DNA from 2 places in the Kribbella orskensis genome. Region 2 is predicted to be linked to the other one. Evidence: riboswitches for the same ligand, from Rfam matches in the RefSeq annotation. Region 2 holds a riboswitch; the other holds the start of a gene.
What was found. Region 2 has a riboswitch for cobalamin ahead of EV644_RS05520 (putative cobaltochelatase). Riboswitches for the same ligand answer to the same signal wherever they lie in the genome.
Positions count from the first base shown of each region.

Region 1: linked by a shared signal. The riboswitch ahead of metE (5-methyltetrahydropteroyltriglutamate--homocysteine S-methyltransferase) and the one ahead of EV644_RS05520 (putative cobaltochelatase) in region 2 are both predicted to bind cobalamin.

Region 1 is NZ_SLWM01000001.1:229,935-233,344, reverse strand. It holds gene metE (5-methyltetrahydropteroyltriglutamate--homocysteine S-methyltransferase) at 1-1,796, opposite strand, end outside; cobalamin riboswitch at 1,924-2,135, opposite strand; gene EV644_RS01175 (glycoside hydrolase family 31 protein) at 2,231-3,410, opposite strand, start outside.
Region 2 is NZ_SLWM01000002.1:78,866-82,275, reverse strand. It holds gene EV644_RS47465 (helix-turn-helix transcriptional regulator) at 1-1,027, opposite strand, end outside; cobalamin riboswitch at 1,276-1,403, shown strand; gene EV644_RS05520 (putative cobaltochelatase) at 1,473-3,410, shown strand, end outside.

The DNA.
Region 1 (3,410 bases), on a different contig from region 2:
TCGTCCCGCAGTGCGAGTGCGACCTGACGCGCGGTCTCGCTGCGCGGCTGGTCGTCGCGGACGAACGACCAGGCCAGCATCGTCACCGGCCCGGTCAGCATGCCCTTGACCGGCTTGTCCGTCTGGGACTGCGCGTACTGCGTCCAGCGGACCGTCATCGCCTTCGGTCGGGAGATGTCGCCGGCGAGCACCGGCGGCCGCACGTACCGCGTGCCGTACGACTGGACCCACCCGTGCTGGGTCGCGACGTACCCGTCCAGCTGCTCGGCGAAGTACTGCACCATGTCGTTGCGCTCCGGCTCACCGTGCACGAGCACGTCCAGCCCGGCCTTCTCCTGGAACGCGAGCACCTCGCGGATCTCCGCCTCGATGCGCTCGTCGTACTGCGCCGCGTCGATCCGCCCGGCGCGCAGATCCGCCCGCGCGGTGCGCAGCTCGGTGGTCTGCGGGAACGAGCCGACGGTGGTTGTCGGGAGCAGCGGCAGGCCGAGTCGCGCCCGCTGGGCGGCTGCCCTTTCCGGGTAGGCCACCGAGCGGCGGCTGTCCGCCTCGGTCACGGCGGCGACGCGAGCCCTGACCTCCGGATCGTTCGTCAGCGCCGAACCGGCTCGTGCCTCCAGCGCCGCCCGATTGGCGGTGAGTTCGGCCTCGATCGCCTCCGTGCCCTCTGTGATCCCGCGGGCGAGCGTGACGATCTCGGCGGTCTTCTGCCGGGCGAACGCGAGCCAGGCAAGGACTTCCGGGTCGATGTCGTTCTCTGCCGCGACATCCAGCGGGACGTGGAGCAGCGAGCAGGACGAGCTCACGTCCACCTGCCCGGCCAGCCCCATCAGCGTCGCGAGGGTGGACAGCGACCTGGAGAGGTCGTTGATCCAGATGTTGCGGCCGTTGACGACGCCCGCGACCAGCCGCTTGTGGCGCAGCCCGGCCACCGACGCGAGCGCGTCGAGGTTGGCCGCGGCAGGCCCGGTGAAGTCGATCGCCAGGCCCTCGACCGGCGCCTTCGCGAGCACGGGCAGCGCCTCGCCGAGGCGATCGAAGTACGACGCGACCAGGAGCTTCGGACGATCCGTGAACCCACCCAGTACTGCGTACGCGCGGGCGGCAGCGTCCAACTCGTCGGCCGTGCGGTCCTGGACGAATGCGGGCTCATCCAGCTGCACCCACTCGGCTCCCGCTGCACGCAGGTCCGCCAGGATTTCTCCGTACGTCGTAAGGAGTTTGTCGAGCAGCGACAGTGGTTCGAAGCTGTCAGGAACCCCTGGTGCGCGTTTCGCGAGCAGCAGGTAGGTGACCGGGCCCACGAGAACCGGACGGGCCTTGAGGCCCAGCGCGACGGCCTCCTGCAGTTCGGAGACCTGCTTGGTGGAGTCAGCGGTGAAGACGGTGTCCGGGCTGAGCTCGGGGACCAGATAGTGGTAGTTCGTGTCGAACCACTTCGTCATCTCCAGCGGCGCGAGCTCCTGCGTCCCGCGCGCCATCGCGAAGTAGCCGTCCAGCGGATCCGCCTCGACGGCATCGCGGTACCGGTCGGGGATCGCGCCGAGCATGACGGTGGTGTCGAGCACGTGGTCGTAGTACGAGAAGTCACCGGTCGGGACCTCGTCGATGCCGTCGGCGGCGAGCTGCTGCCAGTTGGCCCGGCGAAGCTCGGCGGCGATCTGCCGGAGGGCGTCCGCGCTGGCGGTGCCCTTCCAGTAGCCCTCGATGGCCTTCTTCAGTTCACGGTTCTGACCTTGCCGGGGGTAGCCGTACACGGTGGCCCGTGCTGCCGTGGGTGCGGACTGCGTAGTCAAGCGTCTCTCCTTCGCGAGCTCGTCTCGAAAGACCACGGGCCTCGAAGGGGACAGCCGGCGCGCCCCCGAGAATGGGAGCTGCGCACGCCGACCTTCCCACGAGGTCACCGAGATCACCACGGGCGATGGGCGCACGTGGGCAGTGGCAGGTCTTCGGACTCGCGAGCACGTCTGTCGCCAGACACCTACCGACCGTCGCTTCCCAGACCCGGAGGCCCAGTGCGGATGACGGCTTTCGTTCCCACTCACCGCTGCGGGGCAGTCCCGGAATTCCACCGGGTTCCCTCTTACGACATCCCACCTGGCGGGCAGGACGAACCAGCTGCAACCACCACCCTACGTCCCCGCCTCAGCGTCAGCGAAGATTCACCGCGTTCGTGGACGACCTCGCGGCGGACGAGCTGGTAGAACCGACGCAGCCGAGATCGGATCGGTCAGGCGAAGTAGCTCGCGACCTCAGGCCAGGCGGTGGTTCGGCAGTAGACGGGGACGATCTCCAGGGGGACGTCGCGCGTGGTCAGGCCGTGCGGGACTTGCTCGCCAGTCCAGACGTCTGTCCAGTCGCCCTCTGGCAGGTACGTCGTCCAGGTGGTGGCGCCGGGTTCCAGGACCGGGTTGACGAGGAGGGCGTCGCCGAGGAGGTACTGGTGGGGGTGGTTCCAGATCTCGGGGTCCTCGGCGTAGTCGAAGAAGAGGGGGCGCATGAGGGGGCGGTCTGTGGTGATGGTGTGCGCGGCCTGGGCGGTCAGGTAGGGGACCAGGCGCTCGCGGAGTTCGGCGAAGGAGCGGAAGAGGGGGATCACGCGGTCGTCGCCGGTGGTCTCCGCCACGTGCCAGGGGGTGCGGTCGCGGAGTGGGAGTTGGTGGTGGTTGAACTCCGAGTGGTACTGCATGATCGGCATGAAGACCGACGCCGCCGCGGCGCGGAGGTAGAGCTCGGCGTCGGGTACGGGCCCGGAGAAGCCGGCCAGATCCCAACCCCAGTAGACGATTCCGCACGAGGCGGCGGTCAGACCGGCGGTCACCGAGGAGCGGAACGCCTCCCAGGTCGAGTCCTCGTCTCCGGCCCAGAAGATGCCGTGCGCCTGGGATCCGGTGAACCCCGAGCGGGAGAACGTCACCGGCGCCTTGCCGACGGACCGCAGCAGGTCACCGAAGGTCCTGGCGTAGTGCACCGGGAACAGGTTGTTGCCCTCGTCGCCGAGCTTGCCGTCGGCGTAGACGAGGTCGTGCCCCCAGGCGTGCTCGCCGCCGTCGGTCTTGAACCCGTCCACCTCCAGGTCCTCGACGAGGTAGCGCCGCTTCGCAGTCCACCAGTCGCGGGTCCGTCGCACGGACAGGTCCGGCATCAGCGCCTTCGGGAACCACCAGCCGCGGTTGTGGTACGCCGTACCGTCCACCCCGAGCACGGCATGTCCGTCCCGGACCATCGCCTCGGCATCAGCGGCCACCTGGCCGGTGCTGAACTCCGTTTTCTGCAAGGGGATCTGCCACAGGATCACCTTGATCCCGCGCGCGTGCAGCTCGTCGATCATCGCCTTCGGATCGGGCCACGCGCCGTCAGCGCGGTACTCGAAGTCCCCGGCCTGGTGCGCGCTGCCGTCGGCGGTCACC
Region 2 (3,410 bases):
CGGCCAGCAGCGGGTGCCGGAACCAGAAGGTTCCGGCGTCCGCGGTCTCCACCACACCCTGGTCCTGAGCTTCCAAGAGACACGGGACGATCAGGTTCGCATCGAGTCCGTGGCCGGCTGCGACCTCGGTCAGCACGGCCGATGAGGTCGGTCGCCCACCGGCCGCAAGGATTCTGGTGACCAATCGGGTCTGGTCCGACAAGCTGTGCCAGGTGGCAAGCAAAGCCTCGCGGAGCACGGCGGGGACAGTCGTGGGAAGGGTGTTCTCAGCGCCGGACAGACCGCTGACCATGAGCTCGACGAGGTAGGGGTTGCCGTCCGACCTGGCCAGGACCCGGGAGGCGAGTTCGATGTCGGGCGCCCGGCCGAGCAGTCCTTCGATCTGGCTGCTGGTGGCGTCCAGATCCAGCGGATCCAACCGAATCTCGCCGAAGAAGGGCATCCGGCGCATGTCGGCCAGCCAGGAATGGAGAGGATGCCCCTCGCCTCGTTCTTCCGTCCTGCAGGTGGCAATGAGTACCAGCCGTTGGGCCCGGAAACCGGCGATCAGGTAGGCCATCACGTCCAGCGAGGCGACGTCGGCCCATTGCAGATCGTCGACGACCACCGCCGTGGGCCGTCGTGCCGCGATCCGGTTGAGAACGAGATCGACGAGCACCGGCAGTCTCGTGGTGTCGATGCCCGCGCTGGTGCCGAGTGAGGGCAGCAGGGTGCTCAGCCCGTCGGTCCCGGCGAGGATTTCGGCCCGTTCGTCCGCATCCGCGCGGCTCAGCCAATCCTGCAAGGCCCCGGTGATCGGTGCGAAGGGAACCGAGGCGCCACCGAAGTGCACACACGATCCCCAGAGCACGTTCAGCTGTGAAGCTCTGCAGATCTCCCGGGCCAGGCGGGTCTTGCCGATGCCGGCTTCGCCATGGATGACGATCGCCCGTGGGACGCCGGCCACGGCATCCAGCAGCGCATCGCCGAGGAGCTGTTGTTCGGCAGCGCGTCCGGCGAACCGATGATCGGGCCGCAGAGGCCTCATGTGTACTCAGTGAACACCCTGACGAATGCGGACGGGAGGCCCCGACCTCACCGGGCCGGCGTGCCGACGGACGGGTAGTGGTCGCGGTCTGCCCCACGGATCCGCGCGTCAAACCCGACCACAGCTCAGTGCGGGCCGGACTGTTACCCGTTCCTTCGGTACGCCGACGTAACGCGGCAGTCTGGGATGGCCAGGTCGAAGTGGTGGTTGCCACGTGACCGGGTGCCTTCTGGCGCGACCCGATGTGCCATGATCGGGCGGACGGTTGTGGAGGAACACCGGTGACCGGCTGAGGCCGGGAGTCCGGGGCGGTCCCGCCACTGTGACCGGGGAACTTCCCGGGAGCCAGGACATCCGCGTCCGTCCGCCGGTCGCTCACCGCATTCCGGCGTACCAGCTGCCGAAGCGGGCGTGGACACCCGCTCGACGAAGGGACCCACCGGCGATGCGGCCTGTCTCACCCGAAGCTCCTCGGTCGACCGGTTTTCCGTTCACCGCGGTCGTCGGCATGGAAGACCTTCAACTGGCGTTGATCCTGGCCGCGATCTCACCGGCCATCGGCGGCGTGCTGATCCGTGGCGAGAAGGGCACCGCCAAGTCGACGGCCGTCCGCGCACTGACCGAGATCCTGCCGCCGGTGGACGTCGTACCCGGGTGCCGGTTCTCGTGCGACCCCGACCATCCGGACCCTGCCTGCCCGGATGGCCCACATCAGGAATCCGCGACAATGACCCGCCCTGCACGCTTGGTAGAGCTGCCGGTCGGTGCCACCGAGGACCGGGTGCTCGGTTCGCTGCACTTGGAGAAGGCGCTCGCCGAGGGCATCACGGCGTACGAACCCGGACTCCTGGCCGCCGCGCACCGCGGGCTCCTGTACGTCGACGAAGTCAACCTGCTGCACGACCACCTCGTCGACGTCCTGCTCGACGCAGCGGCAATGGGGCGCGCGACGGTCGAGCGCGATGGCGTGTCCGTCACGCACCCCGCCCGCTTCGTCCTGGTCGGCACGATGAACCCGGAGGAGGGCGAGCTCCGGCCGCAGCTCCTCGACCGCTTCGGCCTGACCGTCGACGTGGCCGCCAGCCGTGATCCCGCCATCCGCGTGGAAGTGATGCGCGCACGTCTCACCTACGAAGCGGATCCGCTGAGTTTTGTTGTCCGGTACGACGGAGCGCAGCGTGAACTCGCCGAGCGCATCATCAAGGCGCGGGACCTCTTGTCCGAGGTGATCCTCACCGACGCCGCGCTGCGGCAGATCGCCGAGATCTGTGCCTCGTTCGACGTGGACGGTATGCGGGCCGACCTGGTCACAGCCCGTACCGCGGTCGCGCACGCAGCCTGGTCCGGCCGGACTGTGGTCGAGGTGGAGGACGTCCGCGCCGCGGCGAAGCTGGCGCTGCCGCACCGCAAGCGCCGCAACCCCTTCGACGCCCCCGGTCTGGACGACGAGCAGCTCGAGCAGGCGATCACCGACAGCACGCCGCCCGAGCCGGACCCCGACGACGATCCCGACGGTGGCCCTGATGGCGGCGGCCCGGACGGTGGCGGGAGCCCGGACGACGTTCAGAACGACGGCGGCCAGGACGACAGCGGCGAGCGGGCTGAGGATTCCAGAGAGCCGAACGAGAACGTGGAGAGCGCTCCCGGTCCGGCTCCGAGCGGCCAGGTCGCGGGGAGTTCCGAGCCCTACAAGGCGCGCCTGCTGAGCGTTCAGGCCGCGGGTGCCGGTGTAGCCGGTCGGCGATCCCGGGCGCTGACCGAGGTCGGCCGCGTTGTCGGCGACCGTGCTCGCGTCGGCCGGGAATCCGGTCGCCCGCACCTGCTCGCGACGATCCGTTCGGCAGCACCGCACCAGCACGCCCGCGGCCGTTCCGGACCGGGCCTCGCGGTGCGGACCTCCGACGTTCGGCTGGCCGTCCGCGAGGGCCGCGAAGGCAACCTGGTCTTGTTCTGCGTGGACGCGTCCGGCTCGATGGGCACGAAGAAGCGGATGGGTGAGGTCAAGACCGCGATCGTGTCCCTGCTCCTCGACGCCTACCAACGCCGCGACACCGTCGGCCTGGTCACCTTCGCGGGCGCCGACGCCACCGTCGCCCTGCCGCCGACCGGCAGCGTCGAGACCGCAGTACGGCGCTTGGAATCCTTGCCGACAGGTGGTCGCACCCCGCTGGCCGAAGGCCTCCTGCAAGCCTCCGAAGTACTGCGGATCGCCGCGATCCGCGACCCCCGCAGACGGCCCTTGCTGGTGCTCGTCACCGACGGCCGGGCGACCTCGGGCGACAAGGCATTCGCCAGGGCGCGGCAGGCCGCCGGCTGGATCGGGCAGCAGGGGATCGCCTCGGTCGTGGTGGACTGCGAGCCACGCAGGGGAGTCCGGCTGGGC